2 regions of the Thioalkalivibrio sulfidiphilus HL-EbGr7 genome follow, and region 2 is predicted to be linked to the other one. Evidence: predicted binding sites of a transcription regulator. Region 2 holds the regulator's gene; the other holds the start of a gene.
What was found. Region 2 encodes sigma-54, which starts transcription at its own class of promoters, with help from an activator protein. Its sites were predicted from a motif close to TGGCANGNTNCNTGCTT; they were not measured.
Positions count from the first base shown of each region.

Region 1: the regulator sigma-54 is predicted to act here: its motif matches at 8,155-8,171, upstream of glnA (glutamate--ammonia ligase).

Region 1 is NC_011901.1:3,401,051-3,412,885, forward strand. Features, by position in the region: gene TGR7_RS16310 (EAL domain-containing protein) at 1-200, shown strand, start outside; gene TGR7_RS16315 (hypothetical protein) at 386-1,000, opposite strand; gene TGR7_RS16320 (protein tyrosine phosphatase family protein) at 1,185-1,856, opposite strand; gene TGR7_RS16325 (lysophospholipid acyltransferase family protein) at 1,853-2,599, opposite strand; gene glyS (glycine--tRNA ligase subunit beta) at 2,805-4,895, opposite strand; gene glyQ (glycine--tRNA ligase subunit alpha) at 5,105-6,025, opposite strand; gene TGR7_RS16340 (hypothetical protein) at 6,180-6,749, shown strand; gene TGR7_RS16345 (cation diffusion facilitator family transporter) at 6,855-8,027, shown strand; gene glnA (glutamate--ammonia ligase) at 8,272-9,681, shown strand; gene TGR7_RS16355 (DUF4124 domain-containing protein) at 9,829-10,353, shown strand; gene glnL (nitrogen regulation protein NR(II)) at 10,596-11,663, shown strand; gene glnG (nitrogen regulation protein NR(I)) at 11,656-11,835, shown strand, end outside.
Region 2 is NC_011901.1:774,921-786,755, forward strand. Features, by position in the region: gene TGR7_RS16730 (TIGR02444 family protein) at 1-470, opposite strand, end outside; gene TGR7_RS03540 (hypothetical protein) at 530-748, opposite strand; gene TGR7_RS03545 (hypothetical protein) at 823-1,050, opposite strand; gene TGR7_RS03550 (formylglycine-generating enzyme family protein) at 1,215-2,111, shown strand; gene TGR7_RS03555 (GGDEF domain-containing protein) at 2,139-3,251, shown strand; gene TGR7_RS03560 (HPr family phosphocarrier protein) at 3,428-3,697, opposite strand; gene TGR7_RS03565 (PTS sugar transporter subunit IIA) at 3,697-4,092, opposite strand; gene rapZ (RNase adapter RapZ) at 4,121-4,981, opposite strand; gene hprK (HPr(Ser) kinase/phosphatase) at 4,978-5,925, opposite strand; gene TGR7_RS03580 (PTS sugar transporter subunit IIA) at 5,922-6,398, opposite strand; gene hpf (ribosome hibernation-promoting factor, HPF/YfiA family) at 6,408-6,731, opposite strand; gene TGR7_RS03590 (RNA polymerase factor sigma-54) at 6,772-8,298, opposite strand; gene lptB (LPS export ABC transporter ATP-binding protein) at 8,491-9,216, opposite strand; gene lptA (lipopolysaccharide transport periplasmic protein LptA) at 9,213-9,755, opposite strand; gene lptC (LPS export ABC transporter periplasmic protein LptC) at 9,727-10,287, opposite strand; gene kdsC (3-deoxy-manno-octulosonate-8-phosphatase KdsC) at 10,284-10,808, opposite strand; gene TGR7_RS03615 (KpsF/GutQ family sugar-phosphate isomerase) at 10,894-11,835, opposite strand, start outside.

The DNA of each region.
Region 1 (11,835 bases), 840 kb from region 2:
TCAAGGACATCGCCAAGGACCCCACCGACCTGGCCCTGGTGCGCTCCATCAACGACATCGCCCACGTGATGGGCAAGCGCACCATCGCGGAATTCGTGGAATCCCAGGAAATCCTCGACCGCCTGCAGGAGATGGGCGTGGACTACGCCCAGGGCAACTTCATCGCCGAACCGGTGCCGGTGGCGGAGTTGCGGATCTAGTTTCACCGCGGCTGTCACTGCGCCGCAGAGACGCGGAGGCGCAGAGAACAGATGCAAAGACCGACAATATGAATGCTCCAGATCTAAATCACTGCGTTGTGCGATTCAGTTAATCCTGAAAATCACGTTCATCCTTTACATGGACTTTCTCTGCGCCTCCGCGTCTCTGCGGCAGACGTGCCTTTCTAAAGCTCAAGTACCCGCGCGATGCCCGCGTTCACGTGCTGATCGGCATCGGGGCCGAAGCGGGTGGTCTCGGGGTCGAAGACGTCGGTGAAGGCGTAAGCGAACTTCACGTCCTGGATGCCGAGTGCGCCGAACAGGCGGGACTCCCGGGAGAAGTCGTCGTCGTGGAACACCAGCGTCGGCCAGCCGTCCTCCCCCGGCTCCAGGGCCGGACCGAAGAACACCACCCCCGGATTGTTGCGCAGGCGCAGGGCGCAGGTGCCCTCGGTGACACCCCCCATGGTGAGGAAATCGATGGTGCGCGAGAAGCGGGTCTTGTGGTTGAAGGCGGTGTCCACGGTGCCGTCGATGGCCGGGGCCTCCACCTCGTAGGCCAGCACCTCCGCCCCCGACTGCCGCCAGGCCTCCAGGTCACGGGCCCCGCGACGGCTGGGCAGATACACGAAGCGCAGCGGCGCGATGGCGTTCAGGGCCTCCAGCAGCTCGGCGCTGAAGGGCGGCGCGTTGACCAGCACGCCCTTGAGGTCCTGGTCAGCGAGGTAGTAGACCGCGGGTGCAGTGCCCAGGACGTGATAGATGCTGCGGCCACGCAGCTTGAGGAGTTCGGTGAGCATCAGGGATTAGATACAAGATCCAAGTGGCAAGAGACAAGAAAGGACACAGATGCAGGGGCGTTAGGGGTGTGGTTCAAGGTCTCCGTGTCCCATCGTAGGTCGGCCTTCAGGCCGACGCCTCTGCCCATCGAAGCCCCGCTGTCGGCCTGAAGGCCGACCTACGTGCCACACCTGCTGTCCACCCTCATTCCCGCCTTAACAGCCTGTCCACCAGGGCATCCATCACGGGCACGGGCTTGAAGGCGCGCTTCAATCGCTTCGGATCGTAACGGGTATCCACCCACTCCAGGAGACTCATGGGCCGCTCGGCGGTGTCCTTCAGGTAGGTCTCGAAGAAGTAGTCCAGCAGGCCGGTCTTGGCATAGCGGTAATGGAAATAGGGCCAGAGCTTCAATTGCCGGGTCTGCTCCAGGGGAACGCCCTCGATCCAGTGCAGGTACAGGGTCGCCATCAGTCCGGCCCGGTCGGCGCCGGACTTGCAGTGAAACCACACCGGATACTCGATGCGCTGCAACAGTTCATGGGCCTGGTGGATGACCTCCCGGGTGGGCAGATCCCGGGAATAGGTACGCAGGTGTTCCAGCCGCACACCCAGGCGCTCGCAGGCGTCCGCCTCCAGGGCCAGCATGGGATTGTCCGGCTCCTCGCCACGCAGGTTTATGACGGTGCGGATTCCGTGGCGCGGGATACGAAGGCTGAGATGCCGAGGTGAGGGCTGGCCCGAGCGGAAGGCGCGCTCGCTGATGCGGTGGAAGTTGTTCAGACCGAACTCCCGCACCCAACCATCGTCCGCCCACAACGCCCGGGCATAGACCCGGCGGCGCGCGGCCGGCGTGGAGAGATCGAAACCGCTCACGGACGCTCCACGGCGTCCAGTTCCTGTTGCCGGGACTCGATCCAGTCCTCGGCCTCCTTGAGGATGTCTTCAGGCTCGCGGCCCTTGCTCTGGATGGGCGGGCCGATCTCCACCCGGATGGTACCCGGATACTTGATGTAACTGTGTCGGGGCCAGTAGATGCCGGCGTTGTGGGCCACGGGCACCACCGGGTGTCCGGTGCGCGCCGCCAGCACCGCGCCGCCCTGCTTGTAGCGACCCCGGGTACCCGGCGCCACCCGGGTGCCTTCCGGGAACATCACCACCCACAGGCCCCGCCCCAGGCGATTGCTGCCCTGCTCCACCAGCTGTTCCAGGGCCTTGCGCCCGGCGCCCCGGTCGATGGCGATGGGTTCCATCACCCACAGCCCCCAGCCGAAGAAGGGGATGCGCATGAGTTCGCGCTTGAGCACCCAGACCTGGGGCGGAATGAAGCGCTGCAGGGCCAGGGTCTCCCAGGTGGACTGGTGCTTGCAGAGCAGGATGCCCGCCTCGCCCTCAAGGTGCTCGCGCCCCTTCACCTCGTACCTGAGCCCGCAGGTCAGACCCAGCCACCAGACATTGAAGCGGGTCCACTGGGACATGATGCGGTAACGCCCGTGCCAGGACAGGGGCAGCAGCAGCGGTCCGATCAGGGCGAAGAAGATGGTGGACGGCGCAAAACCCAGCCAGAACAGCGTGGCACGCAGGTACAGGAGCGGCTTGAAGTGTTTGCGCTGGTTCATCGGTGGTACATGCCTCGCCGCAGAGACGCGGAGTCGCGGAGTAAACACAATTCTTTTGACAGGATTAACATGATTCACAGGATTAAAGCGGACCAGGATCAATCCGGTTTAGCGGGTTAATCCTTAATCCCGTCAATCATGTTAATCCTGTCAAAGAGTTTCTTTGCTTTCCCTCTGCTCTCTGCGGCAGATGTTGAATCGAAGCTCAGCCCTCGCCGCCCGGCTGCAGGCGCGACATGTCCGCCACTTCCAGGAACAGCCCGCTCAGACTGTTGAGCAGGGCCAGGCGGTTGTCGCGCACGGCGGCGTCATCGGCCATCACCATCACGCCGTCGAAGAAGCGGTCCACCGGCTCACGCAGGGCGGCCAGCGCCGCCAGGCCCTCGGTGTAGCGACCCTCGGTGAACAGGGGCAGTGCCGTGCCGCGCAGGGCCTCGAGGCGGTCGAACAGGGCACGCTCCGCGTCCTCGCTGAAGCGCGCGGGATCGATCTGCTCAGGCAGCGCGCCCTCGACCTTCTTGAGGATGTTGTGGATGCGCTTGTGGGCGGCGGCGAGGCTCTGCGCCTCGGGCAGGCTGCGGAAGTGATCCACGCCCCGCACCCGGCGGTCGAAGTCCAGGGGGCGCAGCGGGCGGCAGGCAAGCACCGCCTCGAACACGTCCACGCCGATACCGCGGTCCGTGTAGTAGGCGCGCAGGCGTTCCATCATGTAGTCGAACACGGACGCCACGGCACCGGCGGCATTCACGTCCGTGCCCTGGTAACCCTCGGCGGCAGCGCGGATCAGGGCCAGCAGGTCCAGGTCCAGCTCGCGCTCGATGAGGATGCGCAGTACGCCCAGGGCGGCACGGCGCAGGCCGTAGGGGTCCTTGGCGCCGGTGGGCTTCTGACCGATGGCGAAGATGCCCACCAGGGTGTCGAGCCGGTCCGCCAGGGCCAGGGCCTTGCCCACCCCGGTCTCGGGGAGGTTGTCGCCCGCGTGCCGGGGCCAGTACTGCTCTTCCAGGGCCTGGGCCACGTCAGCCGGTTCGCCGCCGTGCTCGGCGTAGTAGCGGCCCATGGTGCCCTGCAACTCGGTGAACTCGAACACCATGTGGGTCTGCAGGTCGCACTTGGAGAGCATGGCGGCGCGCAGGGCCTCGCCATGATCCACGTTGAGCAGACCGGCCAGGTGCTTCGTGAGCGCCGCCACCCGTTCGGTCTTTTCAAACAGGGTGCCCAGCTTGCGCTGGAAGACCACGTGCTTGAGGGCCTCCAGGTGACTGTCCAGGGGCTTCTTGCGGTCCTGGTTCCAGAAGAACTCGGCGTCGGAGAAGCGCGGCCGGATGACCCGCTCGTTGCCCTCGCGCACCCGCTCCGGCTCCCGGGACTCGATGTTGCTCACGGTGATGAAGTGGGGCATGAGGCGCCCCACCTGGTCCACCACCGGGAAGTATTTCTGGTTGTCCTGCATGGTGGTGATGAGCGCCTCCTGGGGCACATCCAGGAAGCGGGTCTCGAAATGACCGGCGATGGCGCTGGGCCACTCCACCAGGGCCGTGACCTCGTCCAGCAGGTCCGGCTCGATGAGCGCGCGGCCGCCGAGTTTCTGAGCGGCGTCTTCCACCTGGCCCAGGATGGCCTCCCGGCGCGCCTCGAAATCGGCCATCACCCGGCCCTCGGTCTGGAGCAGGGGGGCATAGGCGGCCGGCTCGGCGATGAACAGGGTGTCCGGGTGATGGAAGCGATGACCGCGGGTCTCGCGGCCGGCCTTCACGCCCAGGATCTCGGCCTCCACCACGGCATCGCCCAGCAGCAGCACCACCCAGTGCACCGGGCGCACGAACTCGGCGTCGGAATCCCCCCAGCGCATGCGCTTGGGGATGGGCAGGGCGGCCAGGGCACGCTCAACGATCGACGGGATCAGCGCCGCCGCTGCCTTGCCCGGCTCCACGTGGCGATGCACCAGCCAGGCGCCCTTGTCGGTCTCCAGGCGCTCCAGGTCCTCCGGTTTCACGCCGCAGGAGGCGGCGAAACCCTGGGCGGCCTTGGTGGGATTGCCGTTGTCGTCAAAGGCGGCGGCGAGCGCCGGCCCCCGGCGTTCCATGGACTGATCCGGCTGGCGCGCGGCCACGTCCCGGCACAGCAGCGCCAGGCGCCGCGGCGCGGCAAAGGCCTGCACCTTCGAGGCCCCGATCCCCGCCTCCGCAAGACCCGCCGCCACGGATTCGGCAAAGGCATCCCGCAGGCCCTTGAGCGCCTTGGGCGGCAGCTCTTCGGTGCCGATTTCGATCAGGAGGTCGTGTGTCTGGGTCATGGGCCTGGTGTCTGGTTTGTGCTGTTGTCGTTAACTGCCGCCGCAGAGGCGCGGAGACGCAGAGATGACGAAAGGATCGGACAGGATTTACATGATTGACAGGATTAGAACTGCAGGCACCGAAGCCGTGAATCAAAAATCATGTTCATCATGTTAATCCTGTCAAATTGGTTTTCCTCCGCGCCTCCGCGCCTCTGCTGCAAAGGTTCTCAACCCTTGGCGCCCAGCATCGGGAAACCGAGGGCCTCGCGGGCGTTGTAATAGGCCTCGGCCACGGCGCGGGCCAGTTCGCGCACGCGCAGGATGTAGCCCTGGCGTTCGGTCACGGAGATGGCGCGGCGGGCGTCCAGGAGGTTGAAGGTGTGGGAGGCCTTGAGCATCTGCTCGTAGGCGGGCAACGGCAGGCCGGCCTCGATGAGGCGCTTGCTCTCACCCTCGCAGGTCTCGAACCAGGCGAACAGGGCCTCCACGTTGGCGTGTTCGAAGTTGTAGGCGGACTGCTCCACCTCGTTCTGGTGGTAGACGTCGCCGTAGCTCACCCGGCCCTGGGGGCCCTCGGTCCAGGTCAGGTCGTAGACGCTCTCCACGCCCTGCAGGTACATGGCCAGACGCTCCAGCCCGTAGGTGATCTCGCCGGACACCGGCCGGCAGTCGAGCCCGCCCACCTGCTGGAAGTAGGTGAACTGGGTGACCTCCATGCCGTTGAGCCACACCTCCCAGCCCAGGCCCCAGGCGCCCAGCGTGGGGGATTCCCAGTTGTCCTCCACGAAGCGGATGTCGTGCACCAGGGGGTCGATGCCGATGGCCTTGAGCGAGCCCAGGTACAGTTCCTGGATCTCGGCGGGCGAGGGCTTGAGGATCACCTGGAACTGGTAGTAGTGCTGCAGGCGGTTGGGGTTCTCGCCGTAGCGCCCGTCGGTGGGCCGGCGCGAGGGCTGCACATAGGCGGCCCGCCAGGGCTCCGGGCCGATGGCACGCAGGAAGGTGGCGGAATGGAAGGTGCCTGCGCCCATCTCCATGTCATAGGGCTGCAGGACCACGCAGCCGCGCTCCGCCCAGTATTGCTGCAGGGTCAGGATGAGCTCCTGGAAGCTCAGGCCGTGGTGCTTCGGGGATCGCTGTCGGGACATGGGGAAAACCGGCTGGCGTGGTTGCGCAAAGGGCTGGAGTATACCGTCCGGGCCGTCTCACAGACCAGCCGTCTGCCCGGGCGTTGAACCTGGCCCGCTTGATGCTAAGTAATCAGTGAGGACTTCTTTTGCATCACCGCAACGGGAGGATCACATGCCCGAACTCATCATGGAGCCCACCCCCGCCGCCCAGTGGCAGCGCCTCGTGCAGGAGGCCGCCGGTCAGGTACACCAGGAACTGGACGAGACCCTGGAGAGCTACCTGGTGCTGCTCATGATCCGCTTCACCGAAAACCCCGAGACCGGACACCGCATCATGGCCCTGGACTACCTGCGCGGACTGCGTGCCGCGCCCCGGGCCCAGGCAGTGGCCCTGCGGGACGTGGGCGATCACTGCCTGCTGTTCTCCGGGCTGTTCAGCCAGCGGGCCCGGCGCCGTCGGGTGAGCGTGGGTTACTTCGTGGACATCGGCCGCTCCGCCTACCAGCAGGTGGCCGACCGTCAGCCGGGCGGCTCCCTGAGCGACCTGTTCGGCGCCCTGGCCCATGGCTTCCTGGGCCTGTCCGATGTACTGCGCGCCATGCGCGAACTGGGCGGCGCCCCGGGCCTTTCCGCCCTGGAGGCCCTGGAGTTGTGGCAGGACCATGGCAGCCGCCAGGCCCGCCAGGTGCTGGAAGGCATCACCGACGCCACCCCCCTGCGCGGCCCCGAGACACTCATGTAGGAGGCCCGACCCCGGGCCGAATGGGGTGGTTCGGCCCGGGGTCGGGCCTCCTGCAGACGCCTTGCCACTAGCCACTTGCCACTTCCATCCATCACACTTTGATGGATGAACGACACCTCCGAACTCCTGCCCGGCAAATCCCGCGAGCGCACCATGCGCCGGGTGACGCTGACTGCGGCGTTCATCAATCTCATGCTCTCGGCGGCACAGATCGTCGGCGGTGTGTTCACCCAGTCCCAGGCCCTTATTGCCGACGGCATGCACACCCTCTCGGACCTGATGAGCGACGGCGTGGTGCTGTTGGCCGGGCGCCAGGCCAACGTGGCGCCGGACAGTGAACACCCCTACGGACACGCACGCATCGAGACCCTGGCCACCGTGGTGGTGGGCCTGCTGCTGTTGGGCGTGGGGATCGGCATCGGGGTCGATGCCGGGCAGCGCCTGTTCGAACCGGAACGCCTGCTCAGTCCCGAACCCCTGGCCCTGGGCTTCGCGGTGCTGGCCATCGTGTTCAAGGAGGGGCTCTACCAGTACACCATCCGGGTCGCCCGGCGCATCCGCTCCAACCTGCTCAAGGCCAACGCCTGGCATCACCGCTCAGACGTGGTTTCCTCCATCGTGGTGCTGGTGGGCGTGGGCGGCACCCTGGCCGGCCTGCCCTACCTGGATGCCGTGGCCGCGGTGCTGGTGGCGGCGCTCATCGCCCACATGGGCGGGAAACTGATCTGGGACAGCGCCCGAGAGCTGATCGATACGGGCCTGGCCGAGGAGCGGGTCGAGCACATCCGTCAGACCATCCTCGCGGTGGAAGGGGTGAAGAACCTGCACATGCTGCGCACCCGGCGCATGGCCGGCACGGCACTGGCCGACGTTCACATCCAGGTGCCTTCCCGGGTGAGCATCTCCGAGGGTCACCAGATCAGCGAGCGCGTGCGCCTGGCGGTGACCGATGCCTTCGAGGAGGTCACCGACGTGACCGTGCACATCGACCCCGAGGACGACGAGCACAACCCGCCAGCCCTGGACCTGCCCACGCGCACTCACCTGCTGTCCCGGCTCCAGGGGCAGTGGGCGGAGATCTCCGAAACCCGCCAACTGGAGAATGTGGTGCTACATTATCTGGGCGGCCAGGTGCACCTGGAGTTGTATCTGCCCCAAAGTGTGGCGCCGGACGTCGAGGCTGCCTCAAACCTGTCCGCCCGCCTGCGAGAGGCCAGCAAGCAGCTTGCGGAAGTGGGCGAAGTGGTGGTCTATTTCCGGGGCAATGGGCCGCGATAGACCGCCGCCCAGCCTAATGCACTATAATGGAACGATTCCCCGACATTGCGCACCATGATGGTGCGGTTTTGTTTCCGCATCGATCCCTGACCCCCCTGCAGCCCTTGTTGCGCCGCCATTGGGCGGATGGCATGGATCATGCTTCATAACAGGGCAGACGGTTCGCCAGGGCACCGATGAAGCACCTGACGCACCGGTAACAACCATTTTTGACCACGTTTACTTACTCCCCGGAGGAGCAGGCATGTCCCCAGCAGATGTGATGAAGATGATCAAGGAAAACGGCGTCAAGTTCGTCGACTTCCGTTTCACCGATACTCGCGGCAAGGAGCAGCACGTTTCCGTGCCTTCCCACACCATTGAAGAGGACGTCTTCGAGAGCGGCAAGATGTTCGACGGCTCCTCCATCGCCGGCTGGAAGGGCATCAACGAGTCCGACATGATCCTCATGCCCGACGCCGCCAGCGCCGTCATGGACCCCTTCTTCGACGAGCCCACCCTGATCATCCGCTGCGGCGTCATCGAACCCGCCACCATGCAGGGCTATGACCGCTGCCCCCGTTCCCTGGCCCAGCGCGCAGAGGCCTACCTGGCCAGCACCGGCATCGCCGACGGCGCCCTGTTCGGCCCCGAGAACGAGTTCTTCGTGTTCGACGACGTGAAGTGGGGCAACGAGATCTCCGGCTCCTTCTTCCGCGTGGACTCCGACGAGGCCTCCTGGAACTCCGAGAAGGTGTTCGAGGGCGGCAACATCGGTCACCGTCCCACCGTCAAGGGTGGCTACTTCCCCGTGCCCCCGGTGGACAGCCTGCAGGATCTGCGTTCCGCCATGTGCCTGGCCTTGGAAGAGATGGGTCTGACCACCGAGGTGCACCACCACGAGGTGGCCACCGCCGGCCAGTGCGAGATCGGCGTCGGCGCCGCCAGCCTGACCCGCAAGGCCGACGAGGTGCAGATCCTCAAGTACGTGGTGCAGAACGTGGCCCACAACTATGGCAAGACCGCCACCTTCATGCCCAAGCCCCTGGTGGGCGACAACGGCAGCGGCATGCACGTGCACATGTCCCTGTCCAAGGGCGGCGTGAACCTGTTCAGCGGTGACCAGTACGGCGGCCTGTCCGAGACCGCCCTGTACTACATCGGCGGCATCATCAAGCACGCCCGCGCGCTGAACGCCTTCACCAACGCCTCCACCAACAGCTACAAGCGTCTGGTGCCCGGTTTCGAGGCCCCGGTGATGCTGGCCTACTCCGCCCGCAACCGTTCCGCCTCCATCCGCATCCCGTTCGTGATGAGCCCCAAGGCCCGCCGAATCGAGGTGCGCTTCCCGGATTCCACCGCCAACCCCTACCTGGCCTTCTCGGCCATGATGATGGCTGGCCTGGACGGCATCCAGAACAAGATCCACCCCGGCGAGGCCATGGACAAGAACCTGTACGATCTGCCCCCCGAAGAGGAGAAGCAGATCCCGCAGGTGTGCCACGCCCTGGATCAGGCCCTCAACGCCCTGGACAAGGACCGCGACTTCCTCAAGGCCGGCGGCGTGTTCAGCGACGACATGATCGATGCCTACATCGCCCTGAAGATGGAAGAAGTGACCCGCCTGCGCATGACCACCCACCCGGTGGAGTACGATCTGTACTACAGCCTCTAAAAAGGCTGCAGGCCCCAAAAAAGAAGGCCCCGCATTGCGGGGCCTTCTTTTTTTGGGGCAAAGGCAAGAGGCAAGTAAAGGCATTGTTCCTCTTGTCTCTTGCCTCTTGTATCTTGTATCTGGTCCACCACACGCTAGGCTCTAACCATGCGCCTCACATTCATACCCCTGCTGCTCCTCGCCCTCACGGCTTCCGCTCATGCCGACGTCTACCGCTGGACCGATGCCGAGGGCAACGTGGTGTTCGGCGACAACCCGCCCGAAGGGGTCCAGGCGGAACGCATCCAGCTGCGTCAGCCCATGACCACCCCAGCCATGCCCCAGGCCCGGGAGATCCTGGAACGGGGGCGCGAGACCCGTGACGAGACCCCGGCCACGCCCTACGAGCGCCTGCGCATCGCCAGCCCCGGCGATGACGAACCGGTACGCGCCAACGACGGCAACTTCACCATCTCGGTGGAGATCCACCCGGAACTGCGCACCCAGTCGGGACACCGCCTGCGCCTGATCATGGACGGCAGCCCGGTGGGCACCAGCGACCGACCCCACTTCGAGATGCGCAACGTCGACCGCGGCACCCACCGGATCCGGGTCCAGGTCCTGGACCGTGAGGAGCGGGTGATCCAGGAATCCGACAGCATCCAGTTCCACCTGCTGCGCCACCACATCTGACCCCGCCGGGCCAGCGGCCCGACACCCCACCTCGGCAACCACATTCCAGGGCGCACGCACCGATTTGGTGCAATAATGCATTCAGCCCTGTGATCAGGCACCGTCCTGGCGCCTGACCGTACCCGCCACCTGCTGGCCGGACCCCCTGAAAACGCCGGTCTGCCGCGCCATGCCCCAGGGCTGTGCAGTGATCGCCGGTTTCTGCACCAGGCTGGTTTGCTTTTTGCATGGTGGTCATACGTATGCCCAAGTCACAGACACCCTACCCCTACCTGATGGAAAACCTGACCACCGCCGTGCTGGTCCTGGATGCCCAACTGCATCTCAGCTACATGAACCCGGCGGCGGAAATGCTGTTCGAGATCAGCCTGGGCAGGGTGCGGGGCCAGCCCATGGATGCCCTGGTGCGCGAGGACACCCAGCTGCGCACCAGCCTGGAGCATTCCCTGCGCACCGGGCACCCGTTCACCGAGCGCGAGCACGTGCTGCACCCGGTGCACGGCCACCAGGCCACCGTGGACATGACCGTCACGCCGCTCACCGAGACCCACCAGCCCCGCCAGCTGCTGGTGGAACTGGTGCAGATCGACCGCCAGCTGCGCATCTCCCGGGAGGAGAGCCTGCTCAGCCAGCACGCCGCCACCCGCGCCCTGGTACGCGGCCTGGCCCACGAGATCAAGAACCCGCTGGGCGGCCTGCGCGGGGCTGCCCAGCTGCTGGAGCGGGAACTGCCGGACAAGGGGCTGCACGAGTACACGCGCATCATCATCGGCGAGGCGGATCGGTTGCAGGCCCTGGTGGACCGCATGCTCGGCCCCAACAACATCCCCCGCAAGAAGCTGCTCAACGTCCACGAGGTGCTGGAACACGTACGCAGCCTGCTCTCGGTGGAGGCCCCGGAAGGCGTGCACATCGACTCCGACTACGACCCGAGTATCCCCGAGCTCCTCGCCGACCGCGACCTGCTCATCCAGGCGGTGCTCAACATCGCCCGCAACGCCCTGCAGGCGGTGGGCGAGTCCGGGCGCATCGTGCTGCGCACCCGGGTGCTGCGCCAGTACACCGTGGGCCAGGTGCGCCACAAGCTGGTGGCCCGCATCCAGATCATCGACAACGGCCCGGGCATCCCCGAGGAGATGCGCGAGCGCATCTTCTACCCCATGGTGTCCGGCCGCGACGGCGGCACCGGCCTCGGCCTGTCCATCGCCCAATCCCTCATCAACCAGCACGGCGGGCTGATCGAATGCAGCTCACAGCCGGGCAAGACCGTCTTTTCGCTATTGATTCCGCTGGAGACCACGGATGAATAATCACGAACACGTCTGGGTCATCGACGACGACCGATCCATTCGCTGGGTCCTGGAACGGGCCCTGGACAAGGCGGGCATCGAGGTCACCTCCTTCGAGACCGCCGGTGCCGCCCTCGATGCCCTGGAGAAGGACACCCCCGACGCGGTGGTGACCGACATCCGCATGCCCGGC
Region 2 (11,835 bases):
TTGAGCAGTGCCAGATAGGTATCCAGTGCCTGGTGTGCCAGAGTCGTAGCCTGGGCCGCACCCTGGGTCTGCCTGACGGCGTCAGGCAGCAGCCGGGCCATATATTCCAGTTGAACCCGCTCCGCGGCCAGCTCCGCGGTGAGTATCGCCCCGCGCAGCCGGGCGGCCCGACTGTGCGCCGGGCTCATGGGTTTGAGACGACCCCGCAGTGCACGCAGGGGCATGACAGCACCCTTGCGCCAGGGCTCCAGGGACTGGCGCAGGTCGTCCAGTGCAGGGATGTCGGGGATGGGGCCGCCACGGGCTGCCTGCCAGCACAGAGCGAGTACCAGGGGGATGTCTGCATCGTAGCGGGTCTGCCAGTCCAGGCAGATCTCCCGGATGCCGGGTCGGGCATAGGTCGCGCAGGCAAAGTCCCACAGGCCCGGGATGGCGTGGGGGGGGTCTGGGCTGACGCGTGGCTTGGCCATGGCGCCAGTATAGGGCAGGGGGCGGGAGACCGCGGGTGCCTGCCTCCCGGGGCAAGGGCTCAGTGTCGGTCAAGATCCGTCGGCGGCATGTATTCGTAGCGGATATGCCCGGCCTGCGCCGAGGGTTCCACACCCGCGGCGCGCAGCATTTCCTCCAGTTCCCGCCCCAGGTCGCCCAGTTCCGAGCGGTAGGCGATGAGCCCGTCCAGCAGGTCCCGGGCCTTGGCCAGGCGCGTGCTGATCACCACCTGGTCCCTGTCTTGCCGTTCAATGTGCATGTGCCTGCCTCCTCGCTGCTACCCGGGTTGTTAGCTTGGGCGGGCTTGCCCCGTCCCGGTGGCCGACGCAGCCTTCAGCCCCCCGATGAAGGGGCCTTCGGGGCATGCTGATCGAAGGCATGGGGTGGTTGGCGGAAATGGTTGCGGGAACCGTACCAGGCCTGTTCCAGCAGGCTGGAGAGCTCCAGGCAACCCGTGCGCATGCCGCTGGCCCGGGCATTGATGAGCCGGGCCAGGCGTAAGCCTTCCTCCACATCAAAGCTTAGACTCAGGTGTTCGTCATCCCGTCGTTCCACCTTCATGGGTCACCTCCGTGACATGGGGTGTTCAGTTATCTTGTAGTCCAGGGGTCGGGGGATGACCAGTGAAGCCACCGGGAGACAGGCATTTTTCCACACAGGGACTTGAACCGCCGGCCCCGATGAGCTGTTATGGAGACCTGCGGTTTTCATCGAGGCCAGGTTCCATGTCCCTTGACCCCTCTGCCCGTTACGGAGCAGGCCAGTTTCCCTGCGTCAACGAGCTGGATCACCAGGCCCTGGAGGCACTCCAGGCCGAGGCTGCCCGCAGCGCCGGCGTGGCGACGGGTTTTTCCGACCCCCTGCGCAGTGGCGGTCATGGACCGGCCCTGCAGGTCATCCCGGCGGGCCAGTTCCTCATGGGGTCCAGTCCCCGGGAGTTCGGCCATCAGTCCGCAGAAGCCCCCCAGCGTTATGTGACCCTGACCCGTGCCTACGCCCTGGGCCGCTATGCGGTGACTGCCGAGGAGTTCGCCCGTTTTCAGCAGGCCAGCGGCTGGCGTCCCCGGCGGGATCTGATCTGGGCGCGGGGCCGCTATCCCGTGATCAACATCCGACCGGCCGATGCCCGCGCCTACCTCCAATGGCTGAGCCAGGAGACTGGCCAGCGGTACCGCCTGCCCACGGAGGCCCAGTGGGAGCACGCCGCCCGGGCCGGCAGTGTCAGCCCGTTTGCCTTTGGTGACAGCGTCTCCTGCCGGGAGGTGCACTTCAATGCCCTGTTTCCCTACCAGGAACAACGGGACAAGCGCCGCTGGTATCTGCCCCGTTGCATACCGATGCCCTGGGCGGTGGAGGTGGGCAGCCTGCCGGCCAATCGGTGGGGGCTGCACGAGATGCATGGCAACGTGCAGGAGATGACTGCTACGCCATGGCAGGAAAATCATGGCAGGATGGATGCCTGGGGCGAGGTACCCGGTGATGGGGACAACCCGCGCATCGCGGTGCGCGGTGGTTCCTGGTTCGATCCGGCCGTGGCGGCCCGCAGCGCCGCACGTCGTATGCGTCTGCTGGATGAACTGGATACCAATCTGGGTTTTCGGGTGTTGCGGGAACTGGACTGAGCGGCCAGGCCGCATGGGGAGGGTGGCTTGACGCTGGATCTGCAAAATGAAAATCGCGAGCTGCGCCGGCAGCTGCGTGAATTGCTGAGCGAGGCGCGGGAGAACGAGCGCAAGCTGGACCGTTTCCAGGCCCTGGAACTCAGATTGGTGGCCGCCACCGGTCTGGCGGAGATCATCAGTCTGTTGTCCAGTGCCCTGCCGCGCGCCTCGCGTCTCGATCACATGGGGCTCCTGCTCAGTGATATCAGCGGCGAGATCGGCCTGGAACTGGCCGAGGCGGGCATCATCCCGGTGCCCGGGCAGCTGGAACTCAACCCCCCCGTGCGTCTGCCCACGGGGGTCTACCTGGGCCCCTATGAGCCGCAACGCCATGGCCGCTACTGTGCCGGGCGCACGGACCTTGGCAGTATCGCCATGCTGCCCCTGCGCCGCAGTGCCGACATGCAGTCCGAGCCCCTGGGCACCCTGGTGTTCGGCAGCCGGGATCCGGGGCGCTACGGCCTGGGGGTAGACAGCTTCTTTCTGGAGCGCATGGCGGCCATCACGGCGGTGTGTATCGAGAATGCCCTGAACCTGCGCCGCTTGCGTGAACTGGGTCTGACCGACCCGCTCACGGGCCTGCGCAACCGGCGTTACTTCGACGAGCAGTTGCCCATGGAATGTCAGCGGGCCCGGCGTGAGCAGGGGCCGTTGGCCTGCCTTTTTGTGGACATCGATCGATTCAAGTCCATCAATGATGTCCATGGCCATCCCGCCGGTGACCAGGCCATCCGCGAGGTGGCCCAGCGCATTTCAGCCCATGTGCGTCCCTTTGACCTGCTGGCGCGCTACGGCGGCGAAGAGTTCGTGATCCTGCTCTCCCGACTGGATGCGGCGGCTACCCGGGAGGTGGCCGAGCGGGTGCGTCAGGCGGTGGCCCAGCGGCCGGTAAGTCTGGCGGACGGACCGGAGCTGGAGCTGAGCGTGTCCCTGGGCGGTGCAGTGTGTGCCCGCTGGGATTCACGGGATGAGCCCGAACAGACCGGGCGGCGGCTCATGGAGGCTGCGGATCTGGCCTTGCTGGAGGCCAAGCAGTCGGGACGCAACCGGGTGGTCATGGCCGCAGCACGCACCGGACTGTTCGGACGTATCGGGGGATAGTCGGCCTGGCTCGGGTTAGTGATTAGGCCGTCGCGAGTGGATCGGTCGGGGAGGGTGGCGCAACATCTTGGCCACTTGCCACTTGCCACTTGCCACTTGCCACTTGCCACTTGCCACTTGCCACTTGCCACTTGCCACTTGCCACTTGCCACTTGCCACTTGCCACTGCTTCTCAACTACTCCGCTTCTCCGAAGCGCGAGGCGATCAGCTCGGTGAGTGCATGCACGGCATCCTCGGCGTCCTCGCCGTCAGCGAACAGGCGTACCGTTGAACCCCGGCTGGCGGCCAGCATCATGACACCCATAATGCTCTTGCCGTTGACCCGCCGGGTGCCTTTCTCCAACTCGATCTCGGCGCCGAATTGACTGGCCAGGCTGACGAACTTGGCGGCCGCCCGGGCGTGCATGCCCAAGCGGTTGATGATGGTGACCTCGCGCTCGATCATCAGCACTGGGTCTCGCACAGGACGATACCGTCGTGTCCGCCGCTGATGGCCTTGTTCACCAGTTCATGCAAACGCAGGTTGGGGTAGTTCAGCACCCGTACCAGCATGGGCAGGTTGAGCCCGGCGATCACCTGGGTCTTGGGCAGCTCCAGCAGGCGTGCGGCGATGTTGCTGGGGGTGGAGCCGTACATGTCCGTGAGCACCAGCACGCCCTCGCCCTGGTGAAGCTGGCCGTGATAGTCCCGGGCCCGGGCCAGCAGCTCATCGGGGTCGCCCGCTTGGGAGACCGCGAGGGATTTCACCTCCATGGGCAGCTTGCCGAGCATGGAGCGCGCGGTGCTGATCAGATCCTCTCCGATGCGGTTGTGGGTGATGATAAGCAAACCTACGGTCATGGGATGATCGATCCGTTATGTGCGGATTTCAGGACAGTTCCCGGTGGCGTGTGCTGACGTTCAGGCCTCGGGTTTGACGGAAGTGCGCGGCCAGGCGTTCGGCCAGATAGACGGAGCGGTGCTGGCCCCCGGTACAACCCAGTGACACGGTCATGTAACTGCGATGCTCCGCTTCAAAACAGGGTATCCAGCGTTCCAGGAAATCCCGCAGGCTGTCGAACATCTCCTGTACCACCGCGTGTTCATCGAGATAGGCCCCCACGTCCGGATCTCGCCCGGTCAGGGACCGCAGTCGCGGTTCCCAGTAGGGATTGGGGAGACAGCGTACATCGAAGACGAAATCAGAGTCCACAGGCGAGCCGTGTTTGAATCCGAATGACTGGAACAGCAGGGACAGGGCGTCGCCGCCGGCCTGCTCCACCCGGTCGCGGATCAGGTGGGTGAGCTGGTGGACGTTGGTGCGGGTAGTGTCCAGGGTGAGGTCGGCGCGTACGGCGATGCGGGCCAGCAGGCTGCGTTCCAGGCGCAGGGCCTCCACCAGGGGCATGCCCTTGCGGGCCAGGGGGTGCTTGCGCCGGGTCTCGCTGAAACGGCGCAGCAGGATGTCTTCGTCGGCGCGCAGGAACAGGATTTGCGCCTCCACACCCTGGGCCCGGATCTCCGCCATGATGTCGTCAAAGTGATCCAGCTCCTCCAGGCCGCTGCGCACGTCCACACCCACGGCGGCCAGCTCGTAGAGGGGCATGCGCGGGGCCATGAGCTGGCGAACGAAGGCGGACAGCAGGCCCAGATGCAGATTGTCCACGCAGTAATAGCCTGCGTCTTCCAGGGCGTTGAGTGCCACGGATTTTCCCGAACCGGACAGACCGCTGACGATGATCAGTTTCATGTCTCGCTGTCTCCCATGGCGCGACGCTGGCGCTCGGACAGGTCGTCGCCTGCATAGTAACCCTTGGTGCGCAGCAGATGATTGCGCACCGCGGCTTCCACCATCACGGCCAGGTTGCGCCCCGGCGCCACGGGCAGACTGATGACCGGGATCTCCAGACCCAGGATGGTGCGACTCTGGCGGCCACCGTGCAGCCGGTCCAACTCCTGCTCCTCGCCATTGCCCAGATCGAACAGGCGGATGATGAGTTTCAGGTACTTGCTGTCCTTGATGGCGCTGTCCCCGTACATGGAGCGAATGTTGAGTACCCCCAGGCCACGCACCTCAAGAAAATCCTGCAGCACCGCCGGGCAGGCGCCGCGCAGGGTGTCCGGGGTGATGCGGGCGAATTCAGGGGCATCGTCGGCCACCAGCCGGTGGCCGCGGGTGATCAGTTCCAGGGCCAGTTCGCTCTTGCCCACGCTGCTGTTGCCGGTGAGCAGCAGTCCGATGCCCAGTACCTCCAGGAACACGCCATGGACCGTGATGGTTTCGGCCAGTTTGTTACTGAAGAAGTAGCGCAGGATGTTGATCAGCTCGTGCCCCGGCAGGGGCGTGCGCAGCAGGGCCACGTTACGGGTCTCGGCCTGGGCCTGCAGGGCGAGGGGTGGCTCCAGGGCGTCGGTGACGATGATCATGGCGGCGTGGCCGTCGGTGATCTGTTCCACCAGGTCACGCTGGGAATTCTTGCGCAGCCCCAGGAGATAGTGCATCTCCTCGTTGCCGAGCACCTGGATCTGGTTGGGGTGGATCAGGTTGAGATGTCCCACCAGGGAGGGGGCGGCGTCGGCGCTGGGGTGGCGGGACAGCCGGCGTTCGCTGCCGCGCAGGCCGGCCACCCACTGCAGGCCCAGGCGTTCGTCCATGGCCTCGACCAGAGAGCGAACGCTGAGCCAGTCGCTCATGGGGTGGCGCCGTCTCCGTTGCCGTCCCAATGGCGAACCTGGTCGAGCAGGGTCTCGCCGTCATCGGCCGAGCGCAGGCTCGCCAGGGTGGAGGGGTCTGCGAACATGCGCGCCAGGGTGGCCAGGATCTCCAGGTGCTCGTCGGTGGACTCCTGGGGCACCAGCAGCGCGAACAGCAGGTCCACGGGCTCCCGGTCGGGAGCGTCGTAGTCCACGCCCCGCTCCAGCTTGATGAGTGCGGCCACGGCGTTTTTCACTCCCGCCACGCGACCGTGGGGGATGGCCACTCCATGGCCCAGACCGGTGCTGCCCAGACGTTCACGGGAGATCAGACTTTCGAAGATCTCGCCGCTGCTCAGATCCGGCTGGCTGGTTGAGAGCATCTCGCTCAGGGTTTCCAGCACGCGCTTCTTGCTGCTGATTTCCCCGGTACGGGAGACCCGTTCCGGCGCGAGGAGTTGACCGATATTCATGGGATGAGCTTACTCGCTGTGGTTGCGGTGTGAGCCTTCTGCGCGGTGGTGATCCTTGAGCTTTTCCTTGTGCTTGACCACCTGGCGGTCGAGCTTGTCCACCAGGGCGTCGATGGCGGCATACATGTCCTGATCGGTTGCGTCGGCGAACAGGTTGTTGCCGCTCACCAGCATGGTGGCCTCTGCCTTCTGCTGCAGCTTCTCTACGGTAAGGATCACGTGCACGTCGATGACATTGTCGAAGTGCCGCTCCAGGCGATCGAACTTTTCGTTCACATAGTCGCGCAGGGCAGGGGTGAGATCCACGTGGTGGCCGGTGAGATTGATTTGCATGGAAGACTCCTTTCGTTAAGTGAATATGTTCAGTGGACGTTCAGATGAGCCGCTTGCGCTCGTTGGAAGGTGGTATGGACATGGCCTCACGGTACTTGGCCACGGTGCGCCGCGCCACATGGATGCCCCGGTCCACCAGGATCGAGGCGATCTTGCTGTCACTCATGGGCTTGCCCTGGGGCTCCTCGGCGATGAGCTTCTTGATCATGGCGCGGATCGCCGTGGCGGAGCACTCGCCACCGTCGGCGGTGCCCACGTGGCTTGAAAAGAAATATTTGAATTCGAAAATGCCCCGGGGGGTGTGCATGAATTTCTGCGTGGTCACCCGGGAGATGGTGGACTCATGCATGTCCAGTTGCTCGGCAATATCGCGCAGCACCAGGGGTTTCATGGCCTCTTCGCCCTGTTCCAGGAAGGCGCGCTGCTGTTCGACGATGGCGATGGCCACCCGCAGCAGGGTCTCGTTGCGGCTTTGCAGGCTCTTGATGAACCAGCGTGCCTCCTGCAGCTGGTTGCGCATGTAGACATTATCCTGGCTGGTGTCGGCGCGGCGCACGAAACTGGCGTAGAGCGGATTGACCCGCAGCCGCGGTGCGATGTCCGGGTTCAGCTCCACCTGCCAGCGACCTTCATGCTTGCGCACGAACACATCGGGGACGATGTACTCGGGGTTGATGTTGCTCACCAGGCTGCCAGGGCGTGGATTGAGCCCCTGGATCAGGCCGATGATCTCCTGCAGGTCTGCCTCGCTGACATGCAGGCTGCGCAGCAACTGCTTGTAGTCCCGGGCGCCCAGGCAATCCAGGTGGGAGCGCACCAGCTCCCGGGCCTTGTCCAGCCAGGGGGTGTCGGCGGGCATCTGCTGGAGCTGGATGAGCAGGCATTCGGACAGATCCCGCGCGCCACTGCCCACCGGGTCGAGCTGCTGCACCAGGTGCAGTACCGCCTCGATCTCCTCCAGGGGCAGGTCGATCTCCAGGTCGTTGGACAGGCTGGCCTGGATGGCCTCCAGGGATTCGCTGAGATAGCCGTCCTCGTTGATGGCGTCCACCAGGGTCATGGCGATGACCCGGTCCTCCGGGCTCATGGGGGTGAGATTGAGCTGCCACATGAGATGTTCATGGAGGGACTCGCCGGCGCCACTCTGGTTCTCGAACATGTCCCGGCCGTCGTATTCCGGCATACCGCCGGTGGCGCCCGGCGGGGCTACGTCGTAGATCTCATCCCAGTTGCTGTCCACGGGCAGTTCGTCGGGGATGTCCTCGCCGCGGGCGCGGTCGTCGGCATCTTCCGGGGTGTTGGTGGTTTCGTTGCGATTGTTCTCGGCCTGATTGGTGACCGAGTCGTTGCCGGTCCCCAGGTCCACGGCATCCGCCTCGGCGGATTCACCCTCCCCCTCTGCCTCACCGGCCTCCAGGGCCTCCAGCATCGGATTGGTCTCCAGGGTTTCCTGGATCTGGGTCTGGAGTTCCAGCGTGGAGAGCTGCAACAGGCGGATGGCCTGCTGCAGCTGGGGCGTCATGGTGAGGCTCTGGCCGAGACGCAGCTGGACGGAAGGTTTAAGCATGATTCAGTGTTTGAATGTGGCTGGCAGCCGAAAGGGCGCAGATTCTAAAGCATCCGGCGTGTGTGTGGCAGGTCCGGGCCCGATGGCGGCCCTTGCTGGCGGGAGCGTTGTCATGGCCCGGCGGTTCATAGGCCGATTATAGGGTAGGCCGGGTTAAATTTGGCACGGGATGTGCGAGATGATGTCCCAGGCTTACAGTCGGAAATGCTCGCCGAGATACACCTTGCGCACCATTTCGTCGGCCAGCAGGTGATCGGGCGGGCCTTCGCTGATGATACGCCCTTCGCTGAGGATATAGGCGCGGTCGCAGATGCCCAGGGTCTCGCGCACGTTGTGATCGGTGATGAGTACGCCGATGCCCCGGTCCTTGAGGTGGGTGATGATGCGCTGGATCTCGATCACTGAAATGGGATCCACGCCGGCGAAGGGTTCATCCAGCAGGATGAAGGCCGGCTCCGTGGCCAGTGCCCGTGCGATCTCCACCCGGCGCCGCTCACCACCGGACAGGCTGATGCCCAGATTGTCGCGGATATGGGTGATCTGCAGTTCTTCCAGGAGGGATTCCAGGTGTTGCTGGCGCTCGGTGGCCGAGAGGTCTCTGCGGGTCTCCAGCACGGCGAGGATGTTGTCTGCGGCGGAGAGCTTGCGGAATACCGAGGCTTCCTGGGGCAGGTAGCCCACGCCCATGCGTGCCCGGGCGTGCATGGGAAAGGCGGTGATGTCCCGTTCGTTGAGCAGGATCTGGCCCTCGTCGGCGGGCACCAGGCCGACGATCATGTAGAAACAGGTGGTCTTGCCGGCGCCGTTGGGCCCCAGCAGGCCCACCACCTCGCCGCTGTCCACATGGACCGAGACGCCGTTGACCGGGGTGCGGCCGCGGTAGCGCTTGATCAGGTCCTGGGCGCTCAGACGACTCACTGGCTCGAACCGCTGCCGCCGCCACGGGTGTTTTCGGCCGGGGTCAGGATGACCTCCACGCGACCGCTGTCGCCGGAGGCTGCGTCCAGTGTCTCCCGGTCCATGTCATAGACAATCCGTGCGCCACGAAACTCGTCCTGTGCCTGCCAGATGCGGGCATCGCGGGTCAGCACCATGCGACGTTCAGCGGCCAGGTATTCCATGTGCCGCGCCTCGGCGCGCACCTCGCGGCCGTCCTCGGTGAGGGTGCGCAGCCTGGCCAGGTTGCCTTCGGCCTCCATGCGCTGCAGCACACGGCTCGGTGAGTGCACGGTGAGCGTGTCCGCGTGGATCACCAGGTCCCCCTGGGTGACTTCCACGTTGCCCCGGTAGACGCTGACGCCTCGCTGGTCGTCCAGTTCGGCGCTGTCGGACTGGATGCGGATGGGCAGATCCCGTTCAGAGGCCGAGGCCAGGGCCGTGATCAGGGCGAGCATCAGGCCTGCGAACAGGGTGGCGACCAGCGGGCGTTTAAGGGAAATACGTGGCATCTGCATCATGCAGCAACTCCAGGATGCTGGTTTGTAGATCGGCGCGCAGGCCGGTGCCGTCCACCTGATACTGGGGGCTGCGCACCTGCACCGGGGCCTCGGATTCGGCCCGCTGGGGCTCGGGCCAGACGGTCACGTCCCGGGTGTGAATGTCCACGGTGGCGTGGGCGGGGCCTTCGGGGCGGGACATGTGCACGGCCCCGTACAAACGCACCTCTTCACCATCAGGAGAAACCCAGGCCTGCTCCGCGTTCAGGGTCCAGTCGGGGGCGTCGGGCTGGTTCATCACCATGACCGGTGTCTCCACCAGGCTGGATCCGTCCAGCTGATACTGCTCCATGCGTTCACCGCGAATGCTGTGACGGGGCAGGCCGTCGGCGCCGGTGACCGTGAGGGTGAACTGTTCCATGTACAGCTCCGGGGTGTCCGGGGCCGGGGAGATGAATACCTCCAGGCGCTGCTCCACATCCCGGCCCAGCCAGAAGCCCAGGGCCGTCACGGTGGTGGCAACGAGTACGATGCTTGCGCGCCGCAGGCTCATGCCAGGTAGGGGGCCAGCATGCGTTCCAGGTTCCCCTGGGACTGCAGGATGAATTCGCAGACCTCCCGGGCCGCACCCCGGCCGCCGGGCAGGGCGGTGACCCAGTGGGCATGCTGTTGCACCAGTGGATGGGCGTCGGCCACGGCGATGGCGAAGGCCACCCGGCGCATCACCGGCAGGTCCAGTACATCATCGCCCACATAGGCGGTGTGCTCGGTGCTCACTCCGGCCTGCTCGAGCAGACCGTCCAGGGCGTTGAGTTTATCGCGCCGGCCCTGCACCACCAGGTCAATGCCCAGATCGCGCATGCGATGGGCCACCACATCGGAATTGCGCCCGGTCAGAATGCCCACTTGCACGCCACTGTCTGCCAGCATGCGCATGCCGTGACCGTCCTTGGAGTTGAAGGCCTTGTATTGCTCGCCGCCGTCGCCCAGAAACAGGCTGCCGTCGGTGAGCACGCCATCCACGTCGAAGAGGACAAGCTTGATGTTTCTGGCAAGTTCGAAGGGGTCGCTCATGAGGGCAGTTGCTGGTGGCTGGTGGATAGGGTCAGGAGTATGAGGTTCTTCCTTGCTACTTGCCACTCGCCACTTGCTACTGGTTTTAAACCACGCCCGAGCGCAGCAGGTCGTGCATGTTGAGGGCGCCCATCAGTTTGCCCTCATCGTCCATCACCGGCAGGGCGCTGATCTTGTGGTCTTCCATGAGCTTGAGGGCCTCCACGGCCAGCATGGCGGGACGGGCCTGCTTGAACTGCCGGGTCATGATCTCGCCGATGGTGGTGTTGTGCACGTCGATACCCTTATCCAGGGTTCGGCGCAGATCGCCGTCGGTGTAGACGCCCATGACCTGGTCCTCGGCGTCCACCACCACGGTCATGCCCAGGCCCTGGCGGGTGATCTCCAGCAGGGCTTCGCGCAGGGGGGCATCGGCGCCCACCCGGGGGATGCGCTCGCCGGTGTGCATGATGTCGGCCACGTGCAGCAGCAGGCGGCGACCGAGCCGTCCGCCCGGATGAGAGCGGGCGAAGTCATCGGCGGTAAAGCCCCGGGCCTCCAGCAGGGACACGGCCAGGGCATCGCCCAGGGCGAGGGTGGCGGTGGTGCTGGAGGTGGGGGCAAGGCCCAGGGGACAGGCCTCTTTCGCCACGCTGATATCCAGGCTCACCGTGGCCTCCCGGGCCAGGGTGGAGCCCTTGTTGCCGGTCATGGCAATCAGTGGCACGCCCAGGCGTCGGATGATGGGCAGGATGGTGAGCAGTTCGTCGGTCTCGCCGGAGTTGGACATGGCCAGCACCACGTCGCCGGCGGTGATCATGCCGAGATCGCCGTGGCTGGCCTCACCGGGATGAACAAAAAACGCCGGTGAGCCGGTGCTGGCCAGGGTGGCGGCGATCTTGCTGCCGATGTGCCCCGACTTGCCCATGCCCGTGACCACGATCCGCCCGGTACAGCCCAGCAGGAACTTGCAGGCGCGGATGAACTGATCGTCGATACGTTCCTTGAGATCCAGAATGGCCTGCGCCTCGGTATCGAGGACGGCAAT